Linked DNA regions of Planctopirus limnophila DSM 3776. The protein of the gene in region 1 binds, or shares a complex with, the protein of each later gene. Links are inferred from orthologs where the notes say so. Each region holds a gene or a part of one and is shown in the gene's direction. Other genes may lie near its edges.

Region 1 (8,113 bases):
TTTAACAATTTCGACGGCCCCTTCGACAATCGTCTTGCGGGCATCGATCAGAGCCATGGCCTGCTGACGCATCAGCATCGATTGAGCAATTTCGGGAGCGTAAGTCAGATCGTTGAGTCGCACCATCAGCACGCGAATTCCCGCTGGATTTACGGCATCCTGCAGTTCGGCCACAAAAGCCTGACTGACAATTTCGCTCTCTTTTTTGAGGCACGGGATGGCGGGATCGCTCGATTCGTAAGGGAAGAGCGAACTGACCCGCTTGACTACGGCCCCGGCCTGATCTCCCAGAAAGCGGTGGTAATCGGTCACATGCAGAGCGGCCTTGATGGTGTCTTCGACACGATAAACGACCACCGCACTGATCAGCACCGGGTTGCCATTTTTTTCCACCACGGTTTCGGTCGTCAGATTGTAGGTCGTATCACGGGTGGAGATTCTCTGGAGTGATCGGCCCACGGGATGAATCCAGCGGATCCCTTCGCTGCGCAGCGTCGTCAGATATTTGCCAAACCGCAAGACCACGACTTCTTCGCGCGGGCCCACAATGATGAACCCGAAGAGCAGAATGGGCGGAAAGATGACCGAGGCTGCAATGATCAGCCCCAGTTCCATCATGCCAGCGGTTTCGGCAGAAGGTTCTGAATATCGACTTGAAGGTTGAGTCGTGGACATCGCCATTTCCAGAATTTGGGGAAGCTCTTTATCGAACCTGCCCTCTGGAACGAGAAGTCCACGATCTCAGATCATTGCAAATTTTCGAATCTTTTAACGGGAGTTGGAAGTTGGGAGTTGGGAGTTGGGAGTACACAGCACGCATGGGATGAGGCGCACTGAAACTTGGAAATCCTTGAATCGGAATTATTCTGACTTGGTTGGTTCAATGGGAGTGGCAGGGATGGTTGCGGGCTGGGCATCCACTGCATTCGACTTGGTGGCTTGAACTTCGGCTGTGCTGGGTGTTGGGGCTGGTAGTTTGGCAGGGACGGCGACTTTCACATAGCCCGAAATGCCAATGATGATGGCCCCCAGAACGATGCCCACTGTCTGCCAGTAAGCCATGCGCGTGCGTACTTTTTCGGCCAGTCCAGAGCGTCCCACGAGCAGCGACGAGAGGAAGAACAGGCCAAAGGCCAGCAGCATCTTGGTGCCAATCAGGGCATGATAGATCGGCTGTCCTTTATGTTTGGGCATCGCCTGGAAGTAGTTATAAAAACCACTCACCAGGAAGAGCACAATCCCGATGTGTACAAACATCTTCCATCGGGAAATAATGGCGGATCGTAAGGCGAGATGCTGATCTTCAGGCAGCTTGCTCACCACGGGATAGATCACAAATCGCAAAAAGACACTCCCCCCGATAATCACGACGGCAGTTCCGATATGTGTCCAGCGGGAGAGGATGTCAACGGCTTCCATTTACTTAAACCTTATGCAAATAATGTGTTATGGCAGATTAATCAGCGAAGTTCAGTCGGTCGTATGGAGGCTAGGGAAGACCCAGCCTGTGGGATGCTCCGGCTCACATCCTTCGGCGGATGACATGAGACGAATCAGCCACGAGAGCATAACACGCTTCGGCTTGAACTTCTCAAAAGTCTAGCCACCACAAAGTTTTGCACCACTGAATCCTGTTTTTGCTGGCCTTGTGAGGTTCCCGATCGCTCCAGCGATTGTCTGGCGGGTTGTGTGATCGCCATGGACTGGAGCAGTGATGGGCGGGAACAATCGAGAAACTGGTTACTCTTTCGCGATGTCGTCTGCTAAACTGGGGGACTTCTCAATACTGGCAGATACCAAATGAAACGTTCTCGACCTCCCCGCCGCACAACATCTCTGGTCACTTCTTCACGAAATCAGGGTTCCAAATCAGCCCATCCGGATCAACCGGGCGAGGCCTCTGCGGGCGAACGTCTGCAGAAGGTTCTGGCAAGTGCCGGGTATGGATCACGCCGAGCCTGTGAAGAATACATCGAAATGGGCCGCGTGACGATTGATGGTGTGGTGGCGAAGGAATTGGGGGTGCGTGTTGATCTTTCCCGCCAGAAGGTCGCTGTCGATGGCGAAAAGCTGCGTGTGGAAGAAAAGCGTTACTTTCTCTTTCATAAGCCAGCAGGTGTGCTGTGCACAAATTCTGATCCTGCGGGTCGAACTCGTGTGATCGATTGCTTCCCGCCGAATGTCGGTCGGCTCTTTACGGTGGGCCGGTTGGACGATGGGACTGAAGGTTTGCTGATCGTGACCAACGATGGCGATCTTGCCGAGAGACTTACACATCCCAAGTTTGGTATTCCGCGGATTTATCGTGCTGTCGTGGCGGGTAATCCTTCGACGGAGGCAATCAATCAGCTTCTTGAAGGGCTGTACTTCGCGGAAGGCCGCTTCCGCATGTCGAGCGTTAATCGAGTGAAGTCGCAGGGGTCTGCGACTGTGCTCGAAATTACCATGCGGGAAGGACAGAACCGGGAAATCCGCCGGTTGCTGGCTCGCGTGGGGCATAAAGTGATGAAGCTCAAGCGGACTCATTTTGGCCCGATCAAACTGGGTGATCTCGAACGCGGAGCTCATCGCAAACTCTCGGAAGAAGAACTCAGCAAACTGCAGGATGTTATCACGGGCAAGTGGAAGGAACCGGCTCCCCGCAAGCCGCAGCGTACCCGCGATGCTGGTAAAGCGACTTCAGCGGGAGGGGTAACCAGAGCCTCGTCGTCTCGTGCAGGAAGTGCAGGTGCCACGCCTCGCGCCAGGCTGGAGCGCACGGCATTACCAGCGACGGGACTGGAACCACTGACCATTCCGGGCTCGAAACTCAAACGCCTGGGAAGCTCAAAAGCGTTGAAATCACAGGTATTGAACTCACCTGAGGCTAACCCCAAGCGTCGCGAAGATTCCCGCTCGTCCGGTGGATCTCGTTCTTCAGAAGGATCACCAGCGCGTCGTACCGGGAAAGGCTCAATGGCTCCGGAAGCTCGGCAGAAGCCCGCCTCGCGCACTTCGGGAGGCTTTTCCAAGGGCCGTCCGGGCAGCAGGACGACGGATCGCAATCTGGCCCTTAACGACAATCCGCCAGTGATGGACGATGGCAGCACGCGATTGAAGCGGCGTGTGCTGGATGGTGAAGGTTCGGTGATTTCGAGCAAAAAGCTCAGAGGGGCAGCACCGCGCCTGAACTTCCCGCAGAATGTACGGGGCAACGACGCTGCCGATGGAGACGAAGCTCTCAATTCACCACCACTGAGCCTGCTGAAGAGTGGCCGACGAGTCCCGCGGACGAAGGATCACGTCATCGCACATCGATCGGCCAATAAAGAGACCGCTGCTGAAGCGACTCCCGAAAAAGTTGTTCGCAAGAAGACCTCTGCCAAGTTTCCAGGATCTCGAAAAGCGACAACGGCGGGGCGCTCATCAACCAGCGCTCGAAACAAGAAGTCGTCGAGTTCATCGAGTCGCAAGCGGAGTGATTAGGCGGGGAGCGTGCGTGGAGCAAACGCGAGCCGTGGCCAATACTCACCCGCAGCATCTTGAGTTTTTCAATCATTCAGAAGCCCTAGAAATCAGACGTCCCGAGCATGCCCTCCAGCCCTACTGAAACCTCTGCTTCGGCTTGTCACATCCCTTCCCTTGGGCTGCCTGGACAGGTGATGTCTGCCGTCCAGCAGAAGGCACGCGTGCTGCTGCACGAGGCCATGGCGAAAAATACATTTCGCCTGCGGCTCGATTGTGTTGAGCTGGCGACCAAGATCACTCCGGGGCAGTTCTTCATGGTGAAAATCCCGGGAGAGAACGATCCGCTTCTGGGCCGACCGTTTGCGCTGTTTGATATCTGCAGGGATGAAGAAGGACGTGTTGCCGGGCTGGAGTTCGGCTACGTTGTCGTGGGTAAAATGACCGGTCGCCTGGCTCAGCTTCAGGCGGGAGATGAAGTGGAAATCTGGGGGCCACTTGGCAACGGCTTTCCGGCATCACCGGGCGGGCGGCTGGTTTTCGTCGCTGGTGGGATTGGGCAAACGCCCTTTCTGGCACTCGCCCGCGAAGCTCTTGGAGTACAGAGTTATCCCCAGCAGAATCCGCGAAAAGTGGTTACGCCCAGTTCCGTCACACTTTGTTACGGAGCGAGGAATGCTGAGTTTCTGGCGGGTGTCGAAGACTTCCAAAGTGTTCCCGGCCTGAAGGTTGAACTGGCCACCGATGATGGTTCACTGGGGCACCATAGCTATGTCACTCAATTACTGGAAGAACATCTCAAGGCTCCCGGTGAGCCCGTGACCATCTATGCCTGCGGGCCAGAACCGATGCTCAAAGCTGTGCAGAAACTGGCACTGTCGTACAACGTCACCTGCTGGTTATCGTTAGAAACCCCAATGGCGTGCGGCTTTGGAGCCTGCTTCAGTTGTGTCGCCAAAATCCGGGAAACGACTCCTTCGGGTGAGGAAAGCTGGGATTACCGACGCACTTGTGTCGAAGGGCCCGTCTTCGAAGCTCGCGAACTGATCTTTGAAAATCATCCTTAAATTTCAACTCGTTACCCAATATCCCGCTGGTGACCTCTAATCGAATTCGCTTCCGCGTCCAGAATGGCAGTTTTCTCTCATGTTTGTCGATCAAATTGAAATTACCTGCAAAGGGGGCGATGGTGGCCCCGGATGTTCCAGCTTCCGGCGGGAAGCGCACGTCCCTCGAGGCGGCCCCGATGGTGGTGATGGTGGTCGCGGCGGGCACGTCGTCATTATCGCTGATGAAAATGTTGACAGCCTCGTGCACCTGGTCGGGATTCGTCATTGGTTTGCCAGCAATGGGAATCCCGGGACCAGTTCGCTCAAGACGGGTAAAGATGGCGAAGATCTCGTCATTCGTGTGCCGATGGGAACCATTCTGCGTGATTCTCAGCGTGGCTTCGTCCTGCGTGATCTGACAGATCATGGCGATACGGTGATCGTCGCCAAAGGGGGCGAAGGGGGCTATGGCAACACGCGTTTCATGTCATCGACGAACCGCGCCCCGCGCGAATTCGGGCCGGGTGAACCTGGTGAAAAACGTGAGCTGCTGCTGGAGTTGAAAGTCGTCGCCGATGTGGGACTGATTGGAAAACCCAATGCCGGTAAATCGACGCTTCTTTCGCGGATGACACGGGCGACTCCGGAAATTGCCAACTACCCGTTCACGACGAAACACCCGAATCTCGGGATTGTCCGCGTCGGTTACGAGCGGCAATTCGTGATGGCTGATATTCCCGGGCTGATTGAAGGAGCCCATGCGGGAGTGGGGCTAGGTCATGAATTTTTAAGGCACGTCGAGCGGACTCGCGTGCTCGTACATCTCGTTGAACCCAATCCGGATGACCAGACGGACCCGATCGAGAACTATCTGCAGATCCGCGAAGAGTTGCGGCTTTACGATGACGATCTGGCCCAAAGACCTGAAATTGTCGTCATCAGCAAGTCGGAACTGCTGGATGCCGATGCTGCTAAAGAGCTGCTTGAAGAGCGGATTGGCAAACCCGTCCTGCAGATTTCAGCGATGACAGGTAAAGGACTTCCCGTACTGACCAAACAGATCATCGAGATTCTTGATCGTCTGAAACAGGCTGAGGAAGACGCAGAGGCGGAAGCGGCTTACCTTGCCAGGAAAACATCGTCTGAAGCAGAGGCTCCCATCGCGCCGGCTCCTGTCGATTCATCTGCAGAAAATGCTGAGTAAGGTGTCTCGAAAAGAGACGAGGCAAATTTTGAAGTCTCTTAGGCGGGCAGGCTGGTGGTCGTCCACTTGCAACCAGTGCTGACGAACGTTGAAATCTGAGTTGTTCCATCCCGAGGCTTCACCGAGGACTGATCTGTGGCGATGTACGACCAACTCTGCCTGCTCAGTGGCAGAGCTCACCCGAAACTCGGCCACGAAATCGCCAGCTATCTGGGAATCAACCTGGGGGCTGTCGAGCTCAGTAACTTTCCGGATGGTGAAATCTCTTGCCGGCTGTACCAGAACGTCCGCGGGGCGGATGTCTTTCTCGTCCAGCCCACGGGGCCCGCAGTCAATGACAATCTCATGGAACTGCTCGTTCTGATTGACACCTGCAAACGGGCGAGTGCTGCCCGTGTGACGGCTGTGATCCCTTATTTTGGCTATGCCCGGCAAGACCGCAAAGATATGGGGCGTGTTCCCATTACGGCAAAACTGGTCGCCAATCTCATTACGAAAGCCGGGGCTGATCGTGTTCTGACCATGGATCTCCATGCGGCTCAGATTCAGGGATTCTTCGACTGCCCCGTCGATCACCTTTACGCAGCACCGATTCTTGATGAATACTTTCGTTCACTGAATTTACCGAAGTCGAATCTGGTGATCGTGAGCCCGGACGAGGGGAGCATTAAGCGGTCTTTGCAGCATGTCGAGCACCTGGGTGGCTCGTTTGCGATTGTGGATAAGCGTCGCTCGAACGCCTTTGAAACTCGTCAGGAGAACCTGATTGGTGGCCCGATTGCCGGGAAAACCTGCATTATTTTCGACGATATGATTACCACGGCTGGCTCGATGGTGGGCGCCGTGAAGGTTGTGGCCCAGCATGAGGCCGCCGAGATCTATGTGGGAGCGACACATGCGATTATGTGCGGTCAGGCCGCTCAGAGGCTGGTCGAAGCACCGATCAAAGAAATTGTCGTTACGAACAGCCTGCCGCTGACCCCTGAGCAGAAGCTCCCGAATCTCAGGCAGGTTTCTGTGGCACCACTGCTGGGTGAAGCCATTCGCCGAATTCATAGAAATGAATCTGTCAGTTATCTTTTTGACTGAAGGGCGTGCTGCCAGATTCTTTCTGCCATCAATCTCAATTTCGTGGCGAGAACGACATTTTCGGTAAATGCGAATCCATTTCGTCATCTCCGGAATGGACTGCTTAACCTGCCTGAAAAACCCGAAAAAGCCGCTGCACTCGATAATCTGGAGTGGGAAGCGAAGCACATTGCGGGTATTTTGGGGATTTGTGCATCGCTTATTGTACGCATATTGATGTGTTCACCTTTCAGTTCCCTCTCTGGGTCGATTGCCTGTCAATCTACTTGGCACGCAAGATCTGCGAGTCGCTTATGTCGATTGGAATTTCTCCCTGTCCCGGCTGTGGCACATTGCTGCTCGATGACACCGTTGAGTGCCATCGCTGCCATCATGTGTTTGATCGAGAGCGGGCTGAAGAGCTGGCGATTCAGCCTTTGCCGACCGACGAGGCTGTGATTGAAGATCTGGGGAGTTGCCACAATTGCGGTGAAGCGGTTCGTAGTGGCCTGGTGCGGTGCTGGAATTGTGGAGTCTTCCTGCGAGCGGATATTCAAGCCGCCTTTGATGAACGACAGAGCGATCAACGCTCGCCGGCAACGCCAACGGATCGTAATCCGCAGTCACGCTCCATGCTGAAGGCCGAACCTCACACGCCGGCTTCGCTTTCCGAGATCGATAAAAACGCTCAGTTAGCAGCTTACTACGCTCAAAGGAATGGGCATGGCTTAGAGCCCGGAGCCAGTCCACTCATTTCGGATCAACCCCTCGTAGAAGCCAGCGGGGTGGATCAGAGTGCCGAGGATGAAGAGGACGATTTCGAACTTTCTGGGGATATTTTCCTCACTGAAGCCACGATGGCCATTGAGCCGCCACCAATGGCTTTCCCCCAGGTGAATGAGACCTCAGGGGATACTTTTGCACTGAGCGAAATTCCGCGCCTGGAGCCGGAATCGGTCGATGGATCGACGATGGAAGAGTCGATCGAAACGATTCCCATGATGTCACTCGATGGGAGTGGGGCTGAAACTTCTCCACAGGAAGAACTGATTGGAACGCCCGAAGTGAGCGATGCCAGTCATCCCGCTGAAGAGATGTCCGAAGATGATCTCCTCCTGCACATTGCTCTTTCTGAAGAGAAGGAAGAGCAGGAACTGGCACTCAAACCGCGCAAGAAAGGTTTCCTGACCACTTGTGAGGCTGGCTGTAAAGTCCGTGTGATGGATCATCATCGCGGCAAAGTTGGCAAGTGCCCCAAATGCGGTGCGAAGCTGGTTGTTCCCTTACGCAAAACGACGAATGCCGGTGCTGAAGAAGAAATTCCGCTTGATCCGCCCATCAATCTGGA
Region 2 (8,073 bases), 4.3 Mb from region 1 along the record:
TTTCCAAATATCTCGTGGCGAACCAGCCATGGTCGATGTATCTCGATCTGCATGAATTGATGGCACAACCTCCCCGCTGGCTCGAAAACGCCGAGATCGACGGTGTCATCAGTCGATCCACCACACCAGAACTCGCTGCTTCACTTCTCAGGCGGCGAATTCCCACCATCGATATGACGGATTTCCGGCTGCACGATGGCTTGCCGCATGTCTATACCGACCATCGAGCGGTCGGGAAACTGGCTGCGGAACATCTGCAGGAGCGAGGTTTCCGCCAGTTTGCGTACTGCGGCTTTTCGGATCATGCCTGGTCATCCGAGCGTCGCGAAGGTTTTGCCAACGCCATCACTGGCCAGGGCGATCTTCATATATATGAATCACGCTGGCAGACTTCATCCAGCCAGACATGGGCGCAGCAGCAGCAAGAGATTCGTGGCTGGCTGGAGGCGCTTCCCAAGCCTATTGGAATCATGGCTGCCAACGATATGCGCGGGCATCATGTGCTTGATGCCTGCCGGCAACTGGAACTCGCCGTGCCGGAATCGGTCGCAGTGATTGGTGTCGATAATGACGAAGTTCTTTGCGAGTTGTGCGATCCTCCGCTTTCCAGTGTCGTGCCTAACCCGGAACGCATTGGATACGAGGCCGCTGCCATGCTGGATCGCATGATGGCAGGAGATTCCTGGCCGACGGAGACGCTTTACATTCCCCCCATGGGAATCGTGACCCGACAATCGACCGATGTGCTGGCGACGGACGATCCGATCGTTGCCAGCTCATTAAAAATCATTCGTGAAGGTGCCTGCCACCAGCTCACTGTCGATGAAATTCTCGCTCGCGTGAACACTTCACGCAGTGTTCTCGAACGTCGATTTCGCAAACATCTGGGGCGTTCACCGCAAGAAGAAATCCGTCAGGTTCAACTGAAGCGAGTGAAACAACTTCTCGAAGAAACCGAATTACCATTGAGCCGCATTGCCGAATTGAGCGGCTTCCAGCATGCCGAATACCTGAGTGTGGTGTTCAAACGGGAACTTGGTATGACGCCGGGAAGTTATCGCAAAAGTGCCAATCTGCGATAAGGACTTATCCTGAATTCAAACCCGCACCCTCGCAAAGTGTACAAATAAAAAACACCCGGTGGCTCGATGAGTACCGGGTGTCTTCGTTGAACGAGTCGACATGGCGTTTACGCGCCGAATTTTTCCAGTCGACCAGCATGTGCCATGGCCTGCAGCATGAGGTACTTGGCTTCAAATGTCCCCAGACCACCGCGGGCACACTGCGATTCGCCGAACTTGGTTGAACCATCGAAACGACAGGTGTCAGCCGAGAGGAGCACGGGCACAGGATGCCAGCTATGCGATTTCATCTTGCTCGGCGTGCTGTGATCTCCGGTCACGATGACAACTGTCGGATCGAGTTGCAGGATTTTGGGAATGCAGCTGTCGAGTTCTTCTGTTCGCTTCACCTTGGCAGCAAAGTTACCGTCTTCACCGGTTGAATCGGTGTACTTGAAGTGAATGAAGAAGAAATCGTAGTCATTCCAGGCGGCTTTAAGGCAGCTCATCTGGTCATCGAGAGTTTGCCCCGCATCGAGCACATCCATGGAAACCAGTCGGGCCAGACCTCGATACATCGGATAAACCGCAATGGCTGCTGGCTTCATGCCGTAGACTTCCTGAAAAGTCGGAATGGCTGGCAACGTATCAATGCCTCGCAGAGTCAAGAAATTGGCAGGAGCATCGTTTTTGAGTATTTCTTTGGCTTGACGCAGGAACTCATTGCAGATTTCGGCAGTCTTCTTGGAACAATCGCTCTTGGCAACAGCCTCCAGTGGAGCCTTCCCTGTCGCCTGAGGATCTGTATCGTGAACCTGGCCACCCAGCCCTTCACTGCGGAAGACAATCACCAGCCGGTACTCTTTCACCGGGCGGACAAATACTTCCACTCCCGGAATCTTGATCTGATTCAACTTCTCGCACAGAGCGGCGCCAATTTCACTGCCAATACGGCCTGCACGACGATCTGTGATAATCCCGGCCCCGTCGATCGTGCAGAAGTTACCGCGAATCGCGACATCTTTCGGCCCGAGTTCGAAATCGATCCCCAAAGCTTCGAGAACACCACGCCCAATCTGGTACTGTAGTGGATCGTAGCCAAAGAGTCCCAAATGCCCTGGCCCACTGCCAGGAGCAATGCCCGGCAAGACAGGGATGGTTTGCCCCAGGCAGCCACGACTTGCCAGAGCGTCGAGATTGGGAGTTAACGCTGATTCGAGTTCTGTCTTCCCTCCGGGAGTTAACGGAAGACCTCCCAGCCCATCGCCCACAAGCAGGACGATCTTGGAGTCGTTGGATTTCTGAAGCTGCCGAGTGAGCACATGTGGATCGGTCATGGTCGTTCAGTGAGTCTGGTGGACAGAAATATCGGAACGCGAAGATTTCTCGCACGAAGTGCATCTTCGGCCCGATCCGCCTTGACCGCAAGTGTCTACCCAAAACTTGATCCGTTCTGGCCTGAGGTTGTGACGAGGAATCCCGAATCGTTACCCTTCACGGGATCAGTGACTTCCGTGAAACATGTGCGATTCTGCATTTTGTTTTCCACCACTGATGACGCCTGGTTCAAACCGTGTTTCCTTCATCAAAAAGTCTTCCGTGATGTCATTGACTTCGAATCTGCCGGTGTCTCTCAATGTTCAACTGGGAAGATTGTCACTTAAGAACCCGATTCTTGTGGCCTCTGGAACATTCGGCTACGCCCGCGAAATGTCGGCATTTGTCGATTATGCTCAATTGGGAGGGATCATTCCCAAAACGGTCACTCGCGAGCCGCGCGCTGGAAATCCCCCACCGCGAACTGTCGAAACGACGGCAGGTCTTTTGAATTCGATTGGCCTCGATAACGACGGCATCGAAGTCTTTATCACCAAGCATCTCGAAGCTCTTTCGCTGCTGCCGACGGCGTTAATTGTCAACATTGCCGGGAAGAGTACCGACGACTTTGTTGTGATGGCTCGGCGACTCGATGAGTTCAATGCGATTCAGGCGCTGGAGCTGAATATCAGTTGCCCGAATGTCAGTGGCGGAGTCGATTACGGTACGAATCCGACGATGACAGCCGAAGTCGTGGCTGCGGTGCGGCAAGCGACATCCAAGCCGATTATTGCCAAGTTGACACCGAATGTAACGAGCGTCGTGGAGATTGCACGTGCGGCCGCAAGTGCCGGGGCCGATGCCCTTTCGCTCGTCAATACGTTTCAGGGTTTTGCCGTCGATTGGAAAACGGGCGAGCCACGGCTGGGGAATGGTCTGGGGGGACTCAGCGGCCCAGCGATCAAACCTCTGGCGTTAAGAATTGTCTGGCAGGTCGCGCAGGCGGTGGACTGCCCGATCATTGGCGTCGGCGGGATTCAATCACTCGATGATGTCCTCGAATTTCTGGTCTGCGGAGCGACTGCTGTGCAGGTGGGAACGGCGAACTTTTACAATCCATCGTTGTCGAGTCAGTTAACGAGCGGGTTGGAAAAAGTTTTGCAGGATCGAGGTTGTTCACGAGTTCAGGAACTCATCAAAACCGTCAAAGTTCCCAAGAATCAGCGGAAAACCTGCTAGGTATTTCCAAGGCTTACGAACTCATTCTGATATTGGGCAAACTGCTCACAAAATCATGATCACGAAGGGAAGCAGCATGCGGGTGCTATCAGGAATCCAGCCAACCGGGCGATTCCACTGGGGAAACTATTTCGGAGCGATCCGCCAGTATCTGGCCCTGCAGGGACACGAACAATCGTTCTACTTCATTGCTGATCTGCATGCGCTGACCACCATTCGCGATGCAGCGCTCCTCAAGCAGAATACACTGGATGCCGCTTTAGACCTGCTGGCATTAGGGCTCGATCCAGAAAAGGCCACTTTGTTTCGACAATCAGATGTGCCCGAAGTGACCGAACTGACCTGGCTGCTCATGACGGTCACTCAAATGAGCCTGCTCGAAAAATGCCATGCCTATAAAGACAAGGTCGCTCGGGGAATACCGGCTGATGCAGGACTGTTTACTTATCCCGTCCTGATGGCTGCTGATATTCTCGCCTACGACAGCGAAGTGGTGCCTGTCGGTGTGGATCAGGTGCAGCACATCGAAGTCACTCGGGATGTCGCCCAGAGATTCAACTCGTTCTATGGCGGGGAGTTTCTCAAGCTTCCCACAGCCCGCGTGCTGGACGATTCGGCCAAAGTCGTGGGAACTGATGGCGAAAAGATGTCCAAAAGTTACGGCAACACCATCGAACTCTTCGAATCGGCGAAGTCACTCAAAAAGAAAATCAATTCGATCAAGACAGATTCCACGCCAGTGGAATCTCCCAAGAATCCTGAAACCTGCCACCTCTTTACCTTGTATAAACTCTTTGCGACGACCGAACAGCAGGAGGTGCTGGCAGCACGCTATCGCGCTGGCGGGATGGGTTATGGCGAAGCGAAAAACACGCTCTTTGAAGCGGCGATGGAGCACTTTGGTGTCGCCCGCGCCCGCCGGGATGAATTAGCACTTCAGCCAGATCTTGTGGAAGAAATTCTTCAGGCAGGAGCGGCTAAAGCCCGTAAAAAGGCCAGAGAAGTCCTCAACCGCTGCAAGTCGGCCTGTGGCCTCGCTATCCAGGAAATTTGAACACCACGCTCAGAAAAGACTCATGACTTAAAACCAGGGGCAAATCCTCTTAACAGGAATCCTTTTTTTCGCGACACTGATTATTTGCGAGACGCCCTCATAACCATGAACCTCGCCTGAGAACTTCAGCGGCAAACTAAGGTGGGAGAAGTGCATTGATCTTGCAGGGCTGTCTCTGAAAAATTTTGATACGGAAAAATAGAAGCTCTGGACTGTTCATGAGAAGAGCTTTGTGAACGGAGTATCTTTCGATGTCGTCGTCGGTTCGGCACAAGACATATCTGCTTAAGAGTGATCAGCTCAAGCTGCTGCTGGCGGCCTGTACTTTCGCGACCACAACCTCCTTCAGCGGCTGTGGCTCAGTGGCCGAAAGTGGTCTGCCGACAGTTCAAGCCACTTCGGTCCAACTCGATAGCCAGACGGTCAGCACATCGAATCAGACCCCGAAAGATGAAAATCAGGCCGCTTCATCGACAATTGCGGAGTCGGCGCCGGCTCCTGCAAAAGAAAACGCATCTGGCAAGAGCACGAATCCAATAGAAGCGGTCGATCAGGCCAAATCAGAACTCTCCGGCAGTGCAGAACCAGTGAAATTTCTGGGCGAATGGACAGACCATTTTCATGGACGCAGGGTCATGAAATTCGCTGAAGATGGCACGGGGGTGATGATCCTCGAACTCGATACTGTTGGCGCACTGCTGTATGGCTCGAAACTTGAGTTCGATTTCCAGTGGTCAGTGACTGGCAATATTCTGGAAATGAAAATGAAGGGTGGTCGTCCCAAAGCGACGACTGAATCGTTGAGTAAATCGTGGGGTGCAGAACATCAGTATGAGATTCTGGAAGTCTCCCCTGAAGTCTTCTCGATTCGCAATCTCAAAGGCCAGACGGTTTGCCATCTTAAGCCATTTGTCAAAGTTGCTCAGACAGTCAAACCCTGAGGCAATGGCGTTTCGTTTTCTGTTGATCGAACCGGTCGTCCCACGCTTAGTAACAGGCCGACCGAAGTGGCGCTGATCACCAGGGCACTGAGCCACCACGCGACGGGCAATGTTTTCAGCTCGCGTGTATCAAAACCCCAGGCAATCAAGGCTTCGGCATACTGGCCAAAGATGAGTACTGTCCCGTTATTGAGGACATGGAGAAGAATTCCCGGCCAGAGCGAATTGGTTTTTTCCCGGACTGCACCCAGGAGTATGCCCAGGAGTGCCGTGGGTAAAAACCGTTCGAGTACAACTGCATCCCGTATGAGAATATGAAACAAGCCAAAGACCAGGCCGGTCAAAATGACGGTGGGCCAGGCGCCTAGCGATCGTCTCCAGGCGGAGAACAGCAATCCACGAAAGAAAATCTCTTCGCAAAATGCGGGAATAATCGCCAGTGCCAGCAACTTGATCGGCAGTGGGATGGCGCCAATCTGAATCTGAAGACTGCCAAAGAGTTTGACGAGTTCTTCCTTCCTGGCGTCTGACATCATCCCCGATTCTACCTGCAGCAGGACAATCCAGAGCGATAGACCTGCCAGAGAACTTAAGAGCAACGCCAGAAATCTGGGTCGCTGAAGTGCCAGTGTTCGTACAGGGGGCCACCTGTTCCAGAAGATCATCAGGCCAGGGACACCTGCGAATAATGCGATGGTCACCAGGCCATTGAGCAATAAACGAACCTCAAGTGTTAAAGAACTCAGGCTCCCAGCCAGTCCTCCGATGACGATGAAGAGTGGCGTCACGACCAATAAAGCCACCCAGCCGGCGACCGGTGGGAGAGAGGACTTGTGCAGGCCGGTGCTCTCCTGAGGGCGCTGAAAAAATTCTCGCCACGAAGTTTGCGAGACCCCCAGCAGTGCGTCTCCACCAAATGAACGGGCTGCGAGAGCGAGGCAGGCCCCTGTGGCAATTGCCGTCGTTCCGATCGTCAGTGCCAAAAGTGACCAGTCGATGGTGGCGGAGAAAACATCGCGGGTGGCGAGCACCAGGTTCAATACCGGGATACACGCCATGGTGGGAGACAACTGAAACTGTGGCAGCAGGCTCGCCACTCCGGGAGCCAGCGAAATGATCATCAGTGGAATCAGATACGCCTGAGCTTCTTTGAAACTGCGTGCATGGCTGGTGATTGCCAATAGTGCTGCCGAGAAGAAACTGGCGAAGAGGGCCAGCATCGCGGCCAGACGTAAGATCAAACCGATGGTGATCCCATCTTCTCCCAGCAACGTGGCCGAGAGCCCGGTGGAGCTGAGTGTCACAAACATCGCAAATAAGTTGACTGCTCCCGTGAGCATAGCCACAGCCACGACAGCAATGTACTTGGCAGTGAGGATCTCTAAACGTGGCAATGGAGCTGCCATCAATGTTTCCAGCGTTCCTCGTTCACGTTCACCGGCTGTCAGATCAATCGCTGGATAAACAGCCCCGGTAATCGTCATCAAGATGAGCATCAGCGGGATCAATGCTCCTATGGAAACCAGGGGGCCTCCCTGTGAAAGTTTCAGCACGAGATCTGTGGTGGCTGCGGGAAGACGGGCGGGAGGATGTTGTGCCGCCAACAGATCATCCACAAACTTCTGATTGACGATTTTGAAACGGGAAAGAAGCGTTGCGTGAGCATTCTGGCTGGCGGTGAACTGCGGTGCATAGACCAGTTCCCAGCGTCCTTTCTCTTCGCGACGAATGCCGACATCGGCATACCCTTCCTCCACGAGAAGTTTCACATCGAGTGTGGAGTTCTGGTCTTGTGGCAATACGACGCGGATATCTGGTCTCAGCTTCGCACGGATTGTTTCGCCGAATTCCTGTGTCCCCGATGTTGTCTGATGGGGCGCTGATTTTGTGCTCAGACCCTCGATACCGTTGAGCATCGGAGACCCCGGCAGAATCTGGTCACGTGGGGATGATGCATCGGCAGCGGTATCTTCAATCTCTGCAGGTTGCGATTCTTCCAGTTCATCCGCTTCTCGTAGAACGGCAGCTACTTGCTGAGAAAGCTCCAGATCTGTGGCGACCACTCGATAAACAGGCCGTTCGATCGCTGTGAGCCCGGAGACCATGAATTTCTGTAAGACACTTCCGACCAGCGGATATGTGATGAGTGGCATGACCAGCAGCGTGAGCAGAGTGCGACGATCTCGCAATGTCTCGCGAAGCTCTTTCTGGGCCAGCTTCCAGAGCCGGGCCAGTTGACGATAGAACGAGTAACTCTGCTGCCTGGTCGATGGTGCCATCAAAGAGTTTCTTTCGACAGGGCTGTGCATTTCGTGTGCTTGTTTGCGTGCTGGCGTATTTGCGTACTTAAACTGCTGCCGGAGAGTCAGAAGCTGGGGCAAGGAGCGTTTTCCCCAGATGTTTGACGAACATGTCGACCAGATGGGTACAACCTGTCTGTTCCTGCAACTGGGATAGAGTC

The links.
Region 2: the proteins of PLIM_RS21305 (region 1) and PLIM_RS04085 are in contact, whole or in part, in a crystal structure (PDB 5UE9), measured with the Lactococcus lactis proteins. The link is inferred for Planctopirus limnophila DSM 3776 from one-to-one orthologs. Residues at the interface, in WP_023189152.1 of Lactococcus lactis: Leu4, Gln5, Ala47, Ser48, Met49, Leu50, Leu51, Arg52, Arg53, Met95, Leu98, Arg223, Met224, Ala225, Cys226, Ile228, Gly229, Ala230, Cys231, Tyr232, Ala233, Val235, Glu236, His237, Asn243, His244, Ala245, Lys247, Glu250; in WP_025017116.1 of Lactococcus lactis: Gly25, Phe27, Phe29, Glu32, Tyr33, Lys35, Tyr36, Lys48, Phe56, Thr60, Pro61, Arg62, Val63, Ala64, Glu65, Thr66, Ala67, Ser68, Gly69, Met70, Ile74, Gln77, Pro223, Glu251, Phe274, Ala275, Pro277, Phe278.

The regions. Positions count from the first base shown.
Region 1 is NC_014148.1:5,309,230-5,317,342, forward strand. Bases 2,579-5,576 are described here. They hold PLIM_RS21305 (dihydroorotate dehydrogenase electron transfer subunit), read left to right. Parts: upstream 2,579-3,641; coding sequence 3,642-4,511; downstream 4,512-5,576. Other genes in these bases: PLIM_RS21300 (pseudouridine synthase), read left to right, coding at 2,579-3,465; obgE (GTPase ObgE), read left to right, coding at 4,591-5,576. In the rest of the region: PLIM_RS21290 (SPFH domain-containing protein), read right to left, coding at 1-675; PLIM_RS21295 (hypothetical protein), read right to left, coding at 862-1,419; more of PLIM_RS21300, read left to right, coding at 1,801-2,578; more of obgE, read left to right, coding at 5,577-5,697; PLIM_RS21315 (ribose-phosphate diphosphokinase), read left to right, coding at 5,839-6,786; PLIM_RS21320 (hypothetical protein), read left to right, coding at 7,080-8,113.
Region 2 is NC_014148.1:996,821-1,004,893, reverse strand. Bases 1,683-4,640 are described here. They hold PLIM_RS04085 (dihydroorotate dehydrogenase), read left to right. Parts: upstream 1,683-2,663; coding sequence 2,664-3,617; downstream 3,618-4,640. Other genes in these bases: trpS (tryptophan--tRNA ligase), read left to right, coding at 3,694-4,640; PLIM_RS04090 (2,3-bisphosphoglycerate-independent phosphoglycerate mutase), read right to left, coding at 1,683-2,398. In the rest of the region: PLIM_RS04095 (XylR family transcriptional regulator), read left to right, coding at 1-1,082; more of PLIM_RS04090, read right to left, coding at 1,190-1,682; more of trpS, read left to right, coding at 4,641-4,671; PLIM_RS04075 (hypothetical protein), read left to right, coding at 4,923-5,612; PLIM_RS04070 (ABC transporter permease subunit/CPBP intramembrane protease), read right to left, coding at 5,594-7,891; PLIM_RS04065 (ABC transporter ATP-binding protein), read right to left, coding at 7,959-8,073.